2 regions of the Isachenkonia alkalipeptolytica genome follow, and region 1 is predicted to be linked to the other one. Evidence: predicted binding sites of a transcription regulator. Region 1 holds the regulator's gene; the other holds the start of a gene.
What was found. The regulator Rex, encoded in region 1, represses fermentation and respiration genes when NADH is low (regulators of the CRP and FNR family bind a similar motif). The targets are predictions, from matches to a motif close to ATTGTTAANNNNTTAACAAT.

Region 1 (8,859 bases):
GGAGACAGTTCTAGAATTTTCGTCGCCACCCGGTTGATAAAGTACCGGTCATGGGAGATGAAAAACAGGGTCCCCAGATAGTTTTTCAAAGCCCCCTCCAAGACTTCCTTGGACTGAATGTCCAAGTGGTTGGTGGGCTCGTCCAGCAAAATGAAATTGCTTTTGGACAGGATCAGTTTCAACAGGCTGACCCGTGCTTTTTCCCCGCCGCTTAGGACAGAGATCTCCTTAAACACGTCGTCGCCGAAAAAGAGAAAGGAACCCAAATAAGTTCGAACCTGGGTATGGCTGAGCCCGGGATTCTCATCCCAGATTTCGTCCATTATGGTTTTGGAATGGTTTAACTTCTCCATTTCCTGATCGTAGTAGGCCTTCATCACATGGTGGCCCTCCCGGACCTCTCCCGAATCATAGGAAAGATCTCCGAGAATCATTTTAAACAGGGTGGACTTTCCCACGCCGTTGGGGCCGATCAAGGCGATTTTCTCTCCCCGGTAAATATCAAAGCTGACCTTTCGAAACAGGGTCTCCTCTCCGAAGGACTTTTGCAGGTTTTTTGCGAACAAAACGTCCCGGCCGCTTTCCAGCTGGGGCTTGAAGCGAATATTCGCCTGTTTGGCTGCGGTTTCCGGCGGGGCTTCCTTTTCTATTTTCTCAAACTGCTTTTCCTTGCTTTTCGCCCGGTTCATCAGTTTTTCCGTACCGTGCTGACGCAGGCGGCGGATTTTATCTTTTTCCTTTTCAATCTCCTTGGTATTGGCCAGATGCTTTTTCAGCTGCTGCTGAATCGCCTCCTGTTTCTTTTTCATAAAGGTGGAGTAGTTGCCCTCGAAAACATTCAGGGTCTTGTGTTCCAACTCGAAGGTTCTGGTAACAATCTGATCCAAAAAATATCGATCATGGGAAATCAGCAGCATGGTGCCGTCGTAGTTACGAAGGAAGGTCTCCAGCCACTGGATCGCTCCGATATCCAAATGATTGGTGGGCTCGTCCAGAAGTAAAATATCCGGATTTTTCAGCAGCAGTTTTCCCAGGGACAGCCGGGTCTTCTGTCCGCCGCTGAGCTGATAAATCGGCTGGGTAAACTCCTCCTTGCTAAAGCCCAGGCCGATTAAAACCCCCCGGGCTTCGCTTTTGTAGCTGTAACCTCCCCGAGCGTCAAAATCCTCCAACAAAGCGGAGTACCGGTTCATCTTTTCCTCCAGAGCTTCCCGGGCCGCCGGGGTATTTTCCCCACCCAGGTGGGAAATTTCCCGCTCCAGATCCCGGAGGTTCGCCTCCATGACTTCCAGGTCCTTGAAAATCGTCAGAACCTCTTCCAACACCTGATTTTCTTCGTTTAAAAGATTGTCTTGGCGAAGGTAGCCCAGGGTGTGTTCCCGGGCTTTAAAAACATCCCCGCCGTCGGCGTTGATCTCCCCGGTTAAAATCCGAAACAGGGTGGACTTTCCCGTGCCGTTAAGGCCGATCAGCCCCACCTTTTCCCCGTGATTGATGGTAAATGAAATATCGTGTAAAATCTCATCGATGCCGAAGCTCTTAGAGATCTTGCTGCAGGATAATGCTATCATTAAAGTTCGCTCCCTCTATCTATTATTCGCATATAGGCTGTTTAGTATGGCCCTTGCTGTAAAATACTACTGTTGTTATTTGCTATTGCTTTTGCTGTTCAGTATTGCTTTTGCTGTTCAGTATTGCTTTTGCTGTTCAGTATTGCTTTTGCTGTTCAGTATTGCTTTTGCTGTTCAGTATTGCTTTTGCTGTTCAGTATTGCTTTTGCTGTTCACTATTGCTTTTGCTGCTCAGTACCACACTTGCAATTTAATGTGTCTCTTACTCTTCATTACTACAGTGCTATTGAATATGATTTTCGCTGTTCAATATTGATTTCGCCAAAGGATAATTTCCCCGTAGTTCCTAGCAAAAGCACAGCGAAACTTCTAGCAAAAGCCAACGGAATTTCTAGCAGAACCCGGGTAAAACACCACTAAATGAATATATTCTTATTCAAGGATACAAAAAATCCTTCGATTTCCTAAAAATTCGAAAATAATCCCTGTAATTTCGATTTAAACGTTGATTTTTTAGCAATATTCTAGTACTATTCTATTATAACAAATAATTTTAACAATAACAGGATAGCTTTGCAAGAAAGAGGGGCTTTCCTTTTTTCAGAATCTTACAATCAGCTTATAAATAATTAGAAATAGGAGTGGTAATCATGCCGAAAAACCGAAACATTTCCATGGCCGTAATTCGAAGGCTGCCGAAGTATAACCGATGCTTAGGGGATCTATTGGAAAGGGAAATTTATCGAATCTCTTCCAAGGAACTCAGTGGAATTCTAGGATTTACCGCCTCGCAAATTCGTCAGGATCTTAACAATTTTGGTGGATTTGGCCAGCAGGGCTACGGATACAACGTGGAAGAACTACACAATGAAATTCAAAAGATTTTAGGACTGACCAAGGACTACAAAGCCGTCGTGGTAGGGGTTGGTAACTTAGGCCAGGCCATCGCAAATCATACCAACTTTGAAAAACACGGATTTAAAATTCTTGCCATGTTCGATATCAATCCGAACCTGATCGGGCTGCAAATCCGGGGAACCCCGGTGTATGACAACAAAGAACTTCACGGGTATATTAAGGAAAATGATGTAGAAATCGGCGTGATCACAACCCCTAAGGAAGTGGCCCAAAGTGTGGCGGATGAACTGGTGGAAGCGGGAATAAAGGCCATTTGGAACTTTGCCCCGGTGGATCTTAAAGTGCCGGAGGATGTGGTGGTGGAAGATGTCCACTTAAACGAGAGTCTGTTTATCATGTCTTATCTGATCAAAGAGAAGGAAATGCTGAAAGCATTGGAAGATCAGGAAAAATAAGACCCTAAGAAGGTAATACTGCAGCGGCTCAGTAGCGGCTCAGTAGCGGCTCAGCAGCGGATTAATAGCGGATTAAAACGAAAAAAGAGGCGGCGCCGGTAAAAAGGTGCGGTCTCTTTTGTTGTGTCCACATACTGAACAATTTGACCAAAAAAAGACAGTAAAAAATTTTAAGGATTATTGATAGTATTTTAACAATCTATAGGATATAATAACCATAGAACAAAACAAGGAGGGATCAAAGTGAATTTTAATCTATCAAAAGAGCACAAAATGATACAAAAAACCTTTGCCAGTTTCACCAAGAATGAAGTGGAGCCCATTGCGGCGGAGGTGGATGAGAACGAACGGTTCCCCAGTGAAACCGTGGAGAAAATGAAGCGCTTTGGCATGATGGGGATTGCAGTGCCTAGAGAATACGGCGGTGCCGGTGCCGATGAATTAGCCTACGCCCTTGCGGTGGAAGAATTATCAAAGGCCTGCGCCACCACGGGAGTTATTCTATCCGCCCACAGTTCCCTGGGTTGCTGGCCGATCCTGAAATTCGGTACCGAGGCCCAAAAGGAGAAGTATCTAAAGCCCATGGCTTCGGGAGAAAAACTCGGCGCCTTCGGACTGACGGAGCCCAATGCGGGAACCGACGCTGCCAGCCAACAAACCGTGGCGGTCTTAGAAGGGGATCACTACCGAATTAACGGCAGTAAAATCTTTATCACCAATGGAGGGGAAGCGGACACCTATATCATCTTTGCCATGACCGAGCCTTCCAAAGGGCTGAAAGGCATTACCGCCTTCATCGTGGAAAGCGACACTCCGGGATTCACCATCGGAAAGAAAGAAAAGAAACTGGGCATCAAGGGTTCCGCCACCACGGAGCTGGTCTTTAAGAATATGATGATTCCCAAGGAAAATCTGTTAGGGAAAGAAGGCAAGGGCTTTAAAATTGCCATGCAAACCTTAGACGGAGGACGTATCGGAATTGCGGCCCAGGCCTTAGGCATTGCGGAAGGCGCCATGGAAAAAACCGTGCAGTACGTCAAAGAGCGGGAGCAGTTTAACCGGCCCATCGGAAAGTTCCAGGGACTGCAGTTTATGATGGCGGATATGGAAACCCAGATTCAAGCAGCGAAACTCATGGTATACCAAGCGGCGGCAGCAAAAGCCGAAGGCAAGCCTTATGGAAAACTGGCGGCCATGGCCAAACTATACGCTTCGGAAACCGCCATGGAAGTGACCACCAAAGCCGTACAGCTTCACGGTGGATACGGATACACATCCGACTACCCCATTGAACGAATGATGCGAGATGCGAAAATTACCGAAATCTATGAAGGAACCTCCGAGGTTCAAAAGATGGTAGTGGCAGCAGACATTTTACGATAAAAAAGGAGGGACTGACATTGAAGATCATTGTATGTATAAAACAAGTACCGGATACCAATGAAGTAAAAATTGATCCTGTAAAGGGGACATTAATACGGGAAGGAGTGCCAAGCATTCTAAACCCCGACGATAAAGCCGCCTTAGAGGAGGCACTCCGGGTAAAGGACCAACATCCCGACACCCACATTACGGTTATGACCATGGGTCCCCCCCAAGCGGAGGAAGTGCTGATTGAAGGAGTGGCCATGGGCGCTGACGAAGGAATCCTTCTGTCCGACCGGGCTTTTTCCGGAGCGGATACCTGGGCAACATCCAATACCTTAGCCAAGGCCATTGAGAAAATCGGACGATACGATATCATCTTCTGCGGACGGCAGGCCATCGACGGAGACACCGCCCAAGTAGGACCGCAAATCGGGGAGCGACTGGGCATCCCCCAGGTAAGCTATGTAGAAAAGTTCTATCTGGAAGAGGGAAAGATTCGGGTACACCGGGCCCTAGAGGACGGCTACGAAGTAATCGAGGGACAAAGCCCGATCCTTTTGACCACCATCAAAGAGTTAAACGAAGCAAGATATCCTTCCATTCCCGGAATCATGCGAGCCTATCGGGAGGACTGCATCAAGGTTTGGACCTACGAGGACTTAGACATTCCTTCTACGGACATCGGTCTTGACGGATCCCCCACCCAGGTAAAGCGTTCCTTTACACCGGAACAAAAAGGTGCAGGGGAAATGCTGGAGGGAACCACGGATGAAAAAGTGGGAAGTCTCGTGCAAAAACTACAAGAAAAAAATCTGATATAAGGAGGGATCATCATGGGTATTAAAATATTACAAGACGAATGTGTGGGCTGTACACTATGTGTGGGGGCCTGTCCTTTTGACGCAATCGATATGATAGATAGCAAAGCGGTGATGAATGACAACTGTACCAACTGCGGCGCCTGTGTGGACGCCTGTAATTTCGGAGCGATTATTAAGGAAGAGTCGCAAATGAAACAAATGGATATTACCCAGTATAAAGACGTATGGGTATTTGCGGAGCAGCGGGACGGCCAGCTGATGGATGTGGCCGCGGAGCTTCTCGGTGAAGGCAGAAGACTGGCGGAAGAAGTAGGCTGTGAGCTTAGCGCCGTTCTTTTAGGGGAGGACGTACGGGACCTGACCGACGAACTTTTTGCTTACGGGGCGGATAAAGTGTATATCTCCGAAGGCGAGCACTTAAAGCAGTACACCACCGACGGATACACCAAAGTATTATCGAAAATGGTCGAGGAATACAAGCCGGAAATTGTCCTCTTCGGCGCCACCCATATCGGCCGGGACCTAGCCCCAAGAGTTGCCGCAAGAGTGGATACGGGACTGACGGCGGATTGTACGAAACTGGAGATCGATCCCGAAGAAAAGGGTCTGATGCAAACCAGACCGGCCTTCGGCGGAAACATCATGGCAACGATCATCTGTCCCAAGCACCGGCCCCAAATGGCCACGGTACGACCGGGGGTAATGGAAAGAGCTGAGAAATCCGGGAAACGGGAAGACCAAGAGCTGATTGAATTCAAAAACGACGTTACGGAAGAGGATATTCGGATCAAAATCCTTGACGTGGTAAAGGCCGGCAAAGCCAGCGTCAACATTGTAGATAGCGAAGTCATCGTCTCCGGAGGACGGGGTCTTGAAAAGCCCGAAGGCTTTGAACTGCTTCAAACCCTGGCGGACAAACTGGGCGGCGTAGTCGGCGCCTCCCGTGCAGCGGTGGAGTCCGAGTGGATCGACCACGACCACCAGGTAGGCCAAACGGGAAAAACCGTTCGACCGGAGCTCTACATCGCCTGCGGAATCTCCGGTGCCATCCAGCACATCGCCGGAATGCAGGGGGCCAAAACCATCGTAGCCATCAACAAAAACCCCGATGCCCCCATCTTCAAAATCGCAGACATCGGCATCGTCGGCGACGTCTACGAAGTTCTCCCCAAGCTCATCGACGCCCTGGAGAAATAAACCAAAAGTAAACCAAAGGGGACGGAGGCATTCGGTACATGCTTGAAAGTAAGGTTCCGAAAGGACAAAGAATATCATATTTACAATAGGAAACCGAGGCTTTCAAGTACTGGACGAAGCTTTTGTTTAGAATATAGCTGAATGTGCTAAAATAAAGGATCACAGGATAAAAATAAAGGCGAAGGGATGCGGTGTCAAAATAATGACTGCATTCCTCCGCCTTTTTTCAGTTATAGAAATACTAGGGGTGGCCGGTTATTGACTGTGAATTCTGCTGTGTTATTAAGGTATTTTGCCGAAATGGAAAGCTGTTTTGAGTAATTAATCTTAGTCCTTTTTGCTGGAATTTGTCATGGAAACGATGGCTACAATCACCACAATAACAACAGCACCGATAATCACATATAACAGGATGTTGCCCAGGCCGGCTTCTTCATCGTTTTCTCCCACCTCGATTTCCACATCCATATCGTCGTTACCGTTGTCGTTACCGTTACCATTGTCGTTACCGTTGTCGGCAATCAAAACTTCCTCTTCGGAATTCGATAAAATGCCCTCTTCACTGTCAAGAGCGCCTGCGAAGGCCAGGCTGCTTACGAGCACCATCAGGAGAACTAAAACAATAACAAAGGCTTTCTTCTTCATTTACAAGCTCCTTTCTTAACTCATTCGGTTATATACCATTATATAACCCCGGATTATGGGAACTGTAGTTATAAGGAAAAAACGCTTGTTAGTAGTTGGATTACAGGTTATTTGCCACAGCTCCTTATATATGAATTGATACCACAAGTAATCAAACCTAAACGGGATTATGGGAAAATCTAGAAGGTGAAGGAGCTGGAAACCCGCGAGAGATATTATTGACAATCATTCTCGAAAGGGGTATATTAAAGTGGAAGACGGAGTACAAAGTCTTGAGGCTTTGGTTAGAAGGGATTCCTGCAATAGGTCGGCAATATTGATAAGCTGGAAAATTCGAGGGTATAGGTGATTCGATGCGAAACTATTATCGTGAAATCAATGAATATCTGAAGCGGCTGATCCACTACATCGTGGCATCGGAGAAAAAGAGCCGGAAAAACGGAAGTCTGCCGTTGAGTCTGTCGGAAATCCTGGTCCTAAGAGAGTTGGGCCGTAACGGAGCGAAAAAGATTTTTGAGATGATGGAGACCTTAGAGCTGGACCGAAACACCTTAGTAACCATTACGAAAAAACTGACGGTGGAAGGGTATGTGGAAAAAACCCCGGCTACGGACGATAAAAGGTCCGCAGAACTGAAGCTGACCCAGCAGGGACAGCGACTATTCGAAGAGGTGGAAGAAAAAGAGCGGCAGCTGGTATCCAATATTCTGGATGATTTCAGTGTGAATGAGGAAATCACCATCTTAAAATTCCTTGTGAAGTTGGAACTTCTCAGTCGAGGGAAGTATCCCGAGGATAAAAAACCAAAAGCGAAGGTCTCAGATAAATCCGAGACCCGATAAAATAGGATAAAGCAATTGAAAAAACCCCGGTCAGTCCTAAGGACCTGCGGGGTTTTTCGTTTATGGGCGTTATGCTCAACTAAGGTGTATATAAGTGCTTAGTATGTCGGGGTTTGAATTAAACTTCTTTAGGTGCGTCTACGGGACAAACGTTAGCACAGGCGCCACAGTCGATACAGCCTTCTTCGTCTACTACATAGATGTCGTCTCCCTCAGAGATTACACCTACTGGACATTCCGGTTCACAAGCGCCACAGTTGATACATGAATCATCAATTCTATAAGCCATTTTAATTTCCTCCTTATTAATGTGTTAAGTTGATTACAGATTGATTATAACAAGTAAAAAAAGCCAAAGGCAACCGTAAAAAGAGAAAAATTCCGGGAAGCGGGATATATATAATGATAATCATTATATACAAAGATGACAGGGGGACGGAGAAATTGTCATCTCTCCGTCGTTTGTCACCCTGCCCTAGACACTCTTTTATCTGGCCCAATTTTCGCTGTAAGCGTTAAGGGAACCTGCGTACAACGACATCCCTTCACCGCCCTCTGCCCTTCGCCGTCTAGGCACCTCTACAGTCCTAATCCCATCCCAAGAAGGGATTAATAAGCGGGATGACAAAAACTCCGTCCCGGTGTCATCTCCCTCCCGCCCTATGCACTCTACAATCCTAATCCCATCCCAAGAAGGGATTAACAAGCGGGATGACAAAAACTCCGTCCCGCTGTCATCTCCCTCCCGCCCTATGCCCTCCTACAATCCTAATCCCATCCCAAGAAGGGATTAATAAGCGGGATGACAAAAACTCCGTCCCGCTGTCATTTCCCTGTCCCCTCTATGTTATAATAGGAATAACGATTATAACAGAAAGCAGGGTGAAACCATGAAAGTATATGCATTAGTGGGATCCAGCGGTACGGGGAAGAGTTATCAGGCGATGAACCTTGCCCAGGAAAAGGGCATCGAGTATGTGATCGATGACGGGCTGATGATCCGGGAAAACAAGGTGATCGGCGGACGGTCAGCGAAGCGGGAGGACTCGAGAATGGCGGCGGTAAAGCGGGCGCTGTTTTTGGATCCGAAGCACCGAAAGGA
Region 2 (8,859 bases), on a different contig from region 1:
TGAGACTTCCGGTATCAGGACCGATTGCCTCTTCACTGTTTAGGCAGGACCCTCCATTGATTACTAATTCCAATACCTTCGCTGCATTCACGTACCCGGCTCCATGCCAACCGAACTCTTTTCCGGGAAGACTCGGTTCTACACAACCTACTACCGCATAATCTCTTGCTTCTTCAAGGCTCATCCCTTTCTTTCGCATCGCCTCAATGGCCGGTCCGTCATTGAATACTTTCGGATGCCCGAATCCAGCACGAATGCACTCAACCGTCTTAATCTTTAGTTCCCTGGGCGTTTGATCATGCATGCGTACACATAACCAGGGGTTCATCATTCTTGTATGTGCGGACGCCTCCAACATCATCATGGTTAAATCATTCGTGGCGTCCTTACCTCGAGGGTCCACTCCGCCAATGGTGAGACTTTCTCCACCGAAGCCTCGACCATTCCGTACAACCACCGTACTTTTATCCTTCAGCTTCGTCGGATTATTCATCTTGACATATTCAACCTCAATAAGCTCAAGGGCAAATTCCTTTGTCAGTATTCCTTTTTGTCTATCCGCGTTATAAAAAGGATACAGCCACTGATCCATCCGACCATAGGAAATAGAATGGCCATTACTCTCAATCTGGATTAAGGTGGTTGCAAAGTTAAATAGCTGCATCGCCTGCCAAAAGGTTTTCGGCGGTGCCCCTGCTATCTGATAGCAGTTCTTTGCCATGGTTTCAAGTTCATGCCTTCGCTTATAATCTCTTTCCCTTGCGGCATGCTTCTCAGCCAGCTGTCCGTAACGGGCAATATACTTTTTTGAAGCCTCAAGCATAATGATCATGGCTTGTAAGAAGTCTTTCTTTTCATCATATTCCGGATCCTCTTTCTTCAATGCTTCAAAAGCTTTTCTCGCCTTTTCAATCAAACCGTTATAGCCTATTTTCATAAGCTTTTCATAATCCACCGCCAGGTGTCCTACTCCTGCAAAATGGTAGTCGTTCGTTACGAATACTTTCTCACCGGCCTGGGACCCTTTCCGTTGATCGTAGGTCATTCTTGAATTAATAAGATCTTCAACGGTCTCTCCCTGCCAATAACGGCAAAGTTCTAAAATTTCTTTTCGGTCTTTTTCGTTTCTTATATAAAACTGATCATTTTCCCGTTCTTCAAAGGGGAAATGGAGAATTTCGTCAATGATCCAGCCTACAGAAAACTCGGGATAGATGGGGGATGCCTTTGCCGGTGCTGCAATTTCTCCCAAAATCAAGTCCTCATCATAAATATGAAGCGTTGTATTTAGAAGGATATTTTCAAAGGCATAGGCGCATCGAAGCTTTTGGGACACCCCTTCATGTTTTTTGTATGCCTCGGTAGCCAGCCTTAGTCTTTCCACATCAATCTCATAGGGTCTTTGCAAAAACTTTTGTCTAAGATGGTTGACGCGGGGAAAAGGGGACCAATCTTCATGATTGACCTGATAGCCCAGACCATAGGTATGATCAAAAGGTTCTGTTCCCGATGCATTTACAGATTGAATACTCATTTAAACACCTCCAATAGTAAATAGTCTGCTGTAAGGCGGGTGTGTAATTGGGTGGAGGACATTGGACAATTATCCGCCACCCTGGAACAGATTATTAAAAATGAAGCTCTGTACGCTGAATCAAATCTTTCTGTAAGGGTTTTCCAAGTTCGACAAAATAGGCACTATATCCTGCAACCCGCACAAGCATATCTTTGTAGTCCTCCGGTTTTTTCTGGGCCGCTTTCATGGTTTCCGCACTCATAATATTAAACTGGACATGCATGGCCTGTTTCGCCAGGTACTCATCAATAAAGCTTGCCAAATTATCCCGACCTTCTTCTCCGGCAACGGCTTCCTCCGGGAATCGAAGGTTCATCAGGGTTCCATTGGTGGCCAAACTGTGATCCACTTTCGTCAGGGAATTCACCAATGCCGTGGGTCCTGCGATATCGTGAGATCCACCATCGGTATGAACCGGACCCATATTATCGGAGATCGGCTCTCCCGCCTTTCGGCCATCGGGGGTCGCATTGGTGCTTAAGCCCATGGCGACATTTGCATTTACGGAATATACTCCGGGGCTGAACTCTCCTCCCCTGATGTTTTTCCTTCCGTTGATATTTCTGCAGTAACACTCGAACATGTATTTAAAAAGTTCATCGGCATAGTCGTCGTCATTGCCATAGTGATGTACCTTAGAACTGTTCACCAGGGCATAAATTTGCTCGTGCCCCGCCCAGTTGTCCTTTACCGCTTGAAGAATCTCCCCACCGGTCTTTCGCTTTTCATCAAACATTAACTGCTTGATCGTCGCTAAGGTATCGGCACAAGTTGCGATGCCGCTGGCCTGGGGTCCAACACCGTTATATTTTGCCCCTCCTTCGGATAAATCCTTGCCGGAGGCTAAACATTCTTCAAAGAAGGCGGATACGTAGGGAACCGGTTTCAGTGACCGATGGGCCCGGTCGATGATATTCAGACTGCTGCTCATCTGGTCGCACCAATAATCAAATTGTTGATCCACGCTGTTTAGGACCTCATCAAAACTCTGATAGGTTTCCAGACTTCCGGTATTCGGTCCGATGCTTTTGTCCTGTCCTCCACATACTTCCCATCGTGCACAATGGGGACCGCAATCAAGACATCTTCCGCCGTTGATAACCATCTCCATCATCTTCGGAGTATTAACATAAGCCGCATCATGCCAACCGTATTCTTTGCCCGGAAGACTGGGTTCTACACAGCCTACCACCACATAGTCTCTGGCCTCTTCAAGGGTCATGCCTTTACGCTGCATGGCTTTAATCGTGGGACCGTCATTAAAGATCTTGGGATGACCATACCCTGCACGGATACACTCCACGGTTTTGATCTTCAGTTCCTCCGGTGTATCCTCATGCATCCGTACGCAAACCCAGGGATTCATCATACGGGTATGAGCGGAACCTTCCAATATCAGCATAGTCAGATCATTTGTTGCATCCTTGCCCTGTTGATCCACACCGCCGATGGTCAAACTTTCCCCGCCGAAACCGCGACCGTTTCGCACCAGTACCGTTCCTTTATCCTTTAATTTTGTAGGATTGTTCATCTTAACGAACTCCACTTCCAAAAGTTCTAAAGCAAACGCCTTCGTCAAGGTACCTTTTTGCATATCCGCCTCATAATAAGGAGATAGCCACTGGTCCATCCGGCCATAAGAGATGGAATGTCCGTTACTCTCCACCTGGATTAAGGTCGTTGCAAAATTAAAGAGTTGTAATGCCTGCCAAAAAGTCTTTGGAACCCCTCCGGCGATTTGATAACAGTTCAAAGCCATGGTGTTCAGTTCTTTTTTTCTTTTAGGATCCTCTTCCTTTTCAGCCAGACTCTCCGCCAGCTTTCCATAGCGGCCGATATACTTTTTCGCCGCTTCGTGCATAATGATCATCGCTTGATAGAAATCCCGTTTTTCTCCATAGTCCGGATCTTTTTTATCCAGGTTATTCAAATTTCTTGTTGCGATTTCAATCAAGCCGGTGTAGCCGATTTTCATCAGTTTTTTGTAATCTATGGATAAATGGCCCACCCCTGCATAATGGTGAAGATTGGTTTGAAAAATCTTTTTCCCCATTTGAGAGCCTTTCATTTGATCCTCTTCTAATCTGGAATTCACATGATCTTCAACAGTTCTTCCCTGCCAATACCGACAAAGCTCTACAATTTCTTCTCGTTCTTCATCATTTCTGATATAAAATTGGTCATTGGCCCGCTCCTCAAAGGGGGAATGTAGAATTTCATCAATGATCCAGTTTACGGAAAACTCGGGATAGATCGGTGAAGCTTTCGCCGGTGCTGCAATTTCTCCAAGGATAATGTCCTGTTCATAGATGTGTAAGGTTGTGTTAAGTAATACATTCTCAAAAGCATAGGCGCATTGAAGCTTTCTCGGTGCTCCCTCATGTTTTTTATAAGCCTCGGTCACCAGTCTTAGTCGTTCCACATCAATTTCATAAGGCCGGTCCAGAAACTTTTGTCTCAGATAGTTCACCCTGGGAAATGGAGACCAGTCTTCATGATTTACTTGATAACCCAGACTATAGGTCTGATCATAAGGCTGGGTTCCTTCTGCTTTCCTACGATTCATATTCATTACAACACCTCCGTTTATATTTATGCCGCCAATTGATATACTTGCTGTTACTGTTTTTCCTTTGTTCCTACCTGGCAATGAATCCCCCGATGGTTAAAGTATGCTGCAATCTCCCCAACCTTCTTTTGAAAGGATTCCCGGTCAAGCTTTACATGATCCATTCCATAGGGCATTCCCAAGGATTGGTATTTTTCTTCTCCCAGACGCATAAAGCTTAAAAGTTGTAAAGTTCTCACCTTGCCGTCGAGATCATTGAGAATAAAGTCCGCCGTGGCTTTGATATTGGCTTTATCATCATTCACCTCCGGAATAACGGGTATTCTCAAAATGATTTCCCGATCGGTGCCTGCAATCCTCTGAAGGTTTTTTAATATTATTTCGTTCCCTACCCCAGTGTGTTTTTCATGAATTTGCCTATCCATGTGCTTAATGTCTGAAATAATGAGATCCGTATAAGGCAAAATCTTTTGGATTTCTTTCCAATCGCCGTGAAAGGATGACTCCAAACAGGTATGAATCCCCTCTTCTTTACAAGCCTTAAACAAGGCCGCCACAAAGTCACTTTGAACCAGAGGCTCTCCCCCGGAAACGGTAACCCCGCCGCCGGAACGGTCATAATATCCTTTATCTTTTCGGATCTCTACCATGCACTCTTCCACAGTCTTTATTTTCCCCCATTGCTTAATGGCATCGGAAGGACAAGCATCATAACAGGCGAGACAACCGGTACATTTCCTTCGATCAATGGAAGTGAGTTTTCCCTCGTTAAAACTCAATACCCCCTCCTCGGGACAAGCCTCTACACATAAGCCGCATTTTTCATACGAAATGCACTTCGACTCATATACCCCCGGCTCTATGTAAGGCTTTAAACTTTCAGGGTTGCTGCACCACTCACATTTCAGGGGACATCCTTTCAAAAACAGTTCTGTACGCATCCCCGGACCATCATGGATTGTAAATCGCTGGACATTCGTAATTATTCCTTTTTGTAACATTTTTCACTCACCCCCTACTTCAATTTTCATCATGATATAAAGCACGGTAGACACTTTATGAATCTTGCTAATTGTTTAACATGGTCAGTATATCTTGGTTAATTATTTAACACAATCAGGAATCCGCGTTATTTCATATAGGGAATGTTCCCTATTTTACATTTTGATTTTGGTGTATAAAAAAAGCGTCTCGAAGACTTCTTCGAGACGCTTTTTTGGAAACTCCGTTCTTATTCTTTTTTATCCTCTAATAATTTGTACAGTTCAAAACGACTGTTTACGCCACATTTCGTATAGATATTTTGTACATGTTTTTTTACGGTGTGGTAGCTAACCACAAGTTCTTCGGCAATGGCCTTATACGTCAGTCCATCGTACATCAGCTCCGCAACTCGCTGTTCCGCCGGGGTCAGAATCCGTATCTTCTTGGGATTTCTCTTAAGCTTTTCTTTCGTTTTTCCCGAAATCGTAATCCAGCGATAACGATCAATAATTCCATTGGAGTACCCTTGATCATGAATATATATTCTGAAAATATAACCTTTAATTTCACGAATTTGAACCCCTTCTTTTCCAAGCTTATCATCCTCATCTCCCAGCAAAAAAGGGAGCCAGGTGCAGGATTTTGTACTTTTGATCTGTTCCACAACCCAGGGGCCGTATACCTCTTTTAGACATTCAATGGCATTCTCATTGTAACTCATTACATTCATAAATTTATCGGTTATCAAATAAGCTTTTTCACCGGATGCAATGATCTCATTTTGAATATTCAAGACAATTTTCGCCTGTTCGTGCTTCTTGAAGTTTTTGTAAGAATTGGCTATATAAACATAGATTTTTTCGAGAAGGTCCGCTTCTTGATCCGTAAAATCCCCTTCTTCCGAAGATTTAAGAAAAACAACCTGAATGTAGGCATTAATACCAAAGGCCAGTGACATACTATAATGGGCTTGAAAATTTTCTTCAATAAAGGCCACATAGGGGGATTGGTCGTAGTTCCCGGGTTCGATCAAATCCGTGGATTTATACAGTCGCGGGTTCACATTAAAATAGGTCAAATCATCACTCACCGCCTCCTTGTAAATTTTATCTCTGATCTGATCATTTTTGAAATAAGATCGGTAAGGATGTTCTTTTCCATCGACTAAAAGACCTTCGCTATTGATCCAGGATAAAAATTCCCCGTTTGTATCAAAGTAAGCAATCACCACATTTGTAAGACCAAAATTTCTACCTAAGGAGTCCAGTAGAACATAACTAAAAAATTCCGACGATGAAATTTGATGTTCGGACATTTCCGAAAAAAAATCCATGTTATTAACTTTTTCCTGTCTCATATTGTCCTCCTTGGTTAAATTTTTTTAAACCGACATCAATAGTCAAGATTATTACATTGCCTTCAATTACAGCATCCACTCCAATTATTAATATCTTATCAATTAATTTTCATTTTGTCTATGAAAGGGGCTTGAGAGTTGATATTTACTACAGGCATTTTTTTTGATAAAGATTTTTTGATAATAGTTTGACAGCAAACCATTTTTTGTTGTATATTTTTATTGGTTATTTAGTTTGATGACAAACTATTATTTCGGTTATGGAATGTGTACTTTTATCACCGTTTCAAGAGTCTATATTCATAATCGTTAATATTCTAACGTCCTGGGAGGTGGTAAGAAACAGTTTGAAATAATTACAGTTCAGTTACCCTGTAAGAGCATCGTTACGGTAAAAAAGAAGACATAAGGAGGTCGAAATCAAATGAAAAATTTTAAAAAAACAATGATCTTGCTACTGATTCTGGGGATGGTATTTTCTCTAGCAGCCTGTGGCGATGAGGCCGACGGAGGGGAAGCTTCGGAAGAATCATCGGAAATAACACCGATGACCGAAGGAGAGTACCTGATGGAAGTTGACGGTTACAAACCCATGACGGTGGAGGTTACCTTAAGTGAAACCGCCGTGGAATCCATTGAAATCATACAGCATGACGAAACCGAAGGAGTTTCCGATGCGGCATTGGAAGAGATTCCAAAGGAAATTGTTGAAAAACAAAGCGTAAGCATCGATGCGGTGTCCGGGGCTACCGAGACCAGTAATGGCGTAATCACCGCAGTTACGAATGCCATTGAAGAGGCCGGAGGCGTTGTTGATGAATTTAAGGCAGCGGAATCCGGGGATGTAGCCGAAGAAGAATCAAGTGATCCTGTCGCCCTGAGTTCCGGGGAAATTCCGGAATCCTGGGATGATACCTATGACGTAGTGGTCGTCGGTGGTGGTTTTGCCGGACTGGCGGCGGCTGAAAATGCTTCAACTTCAGGAGCGGAGACCCTTCTAATTGATAAGATGCCCGCACTTGGCGGAAACTCTCAAATTAATGGAGGGGTGTACGCCTCCCATACCAGCCGTATTGCCGATGATTTGTATGATAAGCTTAATCTGGAACCGGATTCAGCAGAGCAGCATATCGAAGACACCTTAGAAGGTGGCGATAACTTTAGTGATGAAAAGCTTGTAGAGAACTTTGTTTATGGGGCTCCGGTTTTTCTGGATATGATGTTGGAAAATGGGCTGGAAGTCCGAGAGTCCATCACTCGACCGGGAGGCCACTATGGTTACCGAACCTATACAACCATCAATGGAATAGGAGCGGATATCGTTTCGGTTCAACGAAAGATGCTGGATGAAACCTCTACGGAAGTTATGCTAAATACCAAGATGGTTCAGATTTATCGAGATAATACCGAAGAACAGCGGGTTGTCGGTATCAGAGTTGAAACCAACGACGGCATGAAAAATATTAAAGCTGAAAACGGAGTGGTGCTTACCACCGGAGGATTCAGCGGAAATGAAGAAATGCGCTCAACCCATGTTCCAACTCTCAGCGAAGATGACCTGACCAGTAATCATGTTGGTGCCACCGGTGAAGGAATTACTATCGCCCAGGCCATTGGCGCCGGTACAAAGCATATGTCCTATATTCAACTGTATCCATTTTCCAACCCGGAAAACGGTAGACTTGACGCCGCCGCCCTAATTCCCTTTAGCGGACCCAGTTCCGGCGTAGTGTACGTTGATGTAGAGGGTAATCGTTACGTGAATGAAGGGGGGCGACGAGACGTATGTGCTCGAGCAGCCCAAGAAAGCGGAGGATTTCCAACCTTCGCCATTTTCGGCCAGGAAATTGTTGAAAAAGGCGGATTTATTGAAGAATCTCAGTTAAATGAGATGATCGATTCCGATCGAGTTTTTAAGGCGGATAGCCTGGAAGAATTAGCGGATATGATCAATGATCATGAGTATCAGGGAGAAAGTGTGTCAATGCCCGGTGAATCATTGAATGAAACCATCCTTGACCATAATTCTTATGTTGCCGATGGAGAGGATCCTGAATTTGGAAAGCAAATTGATACGGGAAGTATGCTTTCTATCGATGAAGGACCCTATTATGCCGTACCTCAATGGCCTTCCGTGCATCATACCATGGGAGGACTGACCATTTCTGACAGAACAGAGGTGCAAGACATTTACGGAGAGGTCATTCCCGGTTTATTTGCCGCCGGGGAAGTTGTCGGAGGCGTTCACGGTAGCAATCGTCTCGGTTCCAATGCAATTCCCGACGCAGCGGTTCATGGCTATATTGCCGGACAGATGGCCGCCGAAGGTGCCCTTCCGGAGTTTGTTCCCGAAAGATAGGCTGGATACCATCC

Region 2: the regulator Rex is predicted to act here: its motif matches at 6,663-6,682, upstream of ISALK_RS10210 (flavocytochrome c).

Annotation. Positions count from the first base shown of each region.
Region 1 is NZ_SUMG01000002.1:357,499-366,357, reverse strand. It holds gene ISALK_RS03455 (ABC-F family ATP-binding cassette domain-containing protein) at 1-1,571, opposite strand, end outside; gene ISALK_RS03450 (redox-sensing transcriptional repressor Rex) at 2,222-2,884, shown strand; gene ISALK_RS03445 (acyl-CoA dehydrogenase) at 3,128-4,267, shown strand; gene ISALK_RS03440 (electron transfer flavoprotein subunit beta/FixA family protein) at 4,285-5,073, shown strand; gene ISALK_RS03435 (electron transfer flavoprotein subunit alpha) at 5,086-6,270, shown strand; gene ISALK_RS03430 (hypothetical protein) at 6,598-6,915, opposite strand; gene ISALK_RS03425 (MarR family winged helix-turn-helix transcriptional regulator) at 7,269-7,757, shown strand; gene fdxA (4Fe-4S ferredoxin) at 7,876-8,046, opposite strand; gene ISALK_RS03415 (Asp23/Gls24 family envelope stress response protein) at 8,648-8,859, shown strand, end outside.
Region 2 is NZ_SUMG01000012.1:66,727-75,585, forward strand. It holds gene hpfG ((2S)-3-sulfopropanediol dehydratase) at 1-1,534, opposite strand, end outside; gene hpfG ((2S)-3-sulfopropanediol dehydratase) at 1,629-4,148, opposite strand; gene hpfH ((2S)-3-sulfopropanediol dehydratase activating enzyme) at 4,196-5,146, opposite strand; gene ISALK_RS10205 (LuxR C-terminal-related transcriptional regulator) at 5,377-6,486, opposite strand; gene ISALK_RS10210 (flavocytochrome c) at 6,911-8,845, shown strand.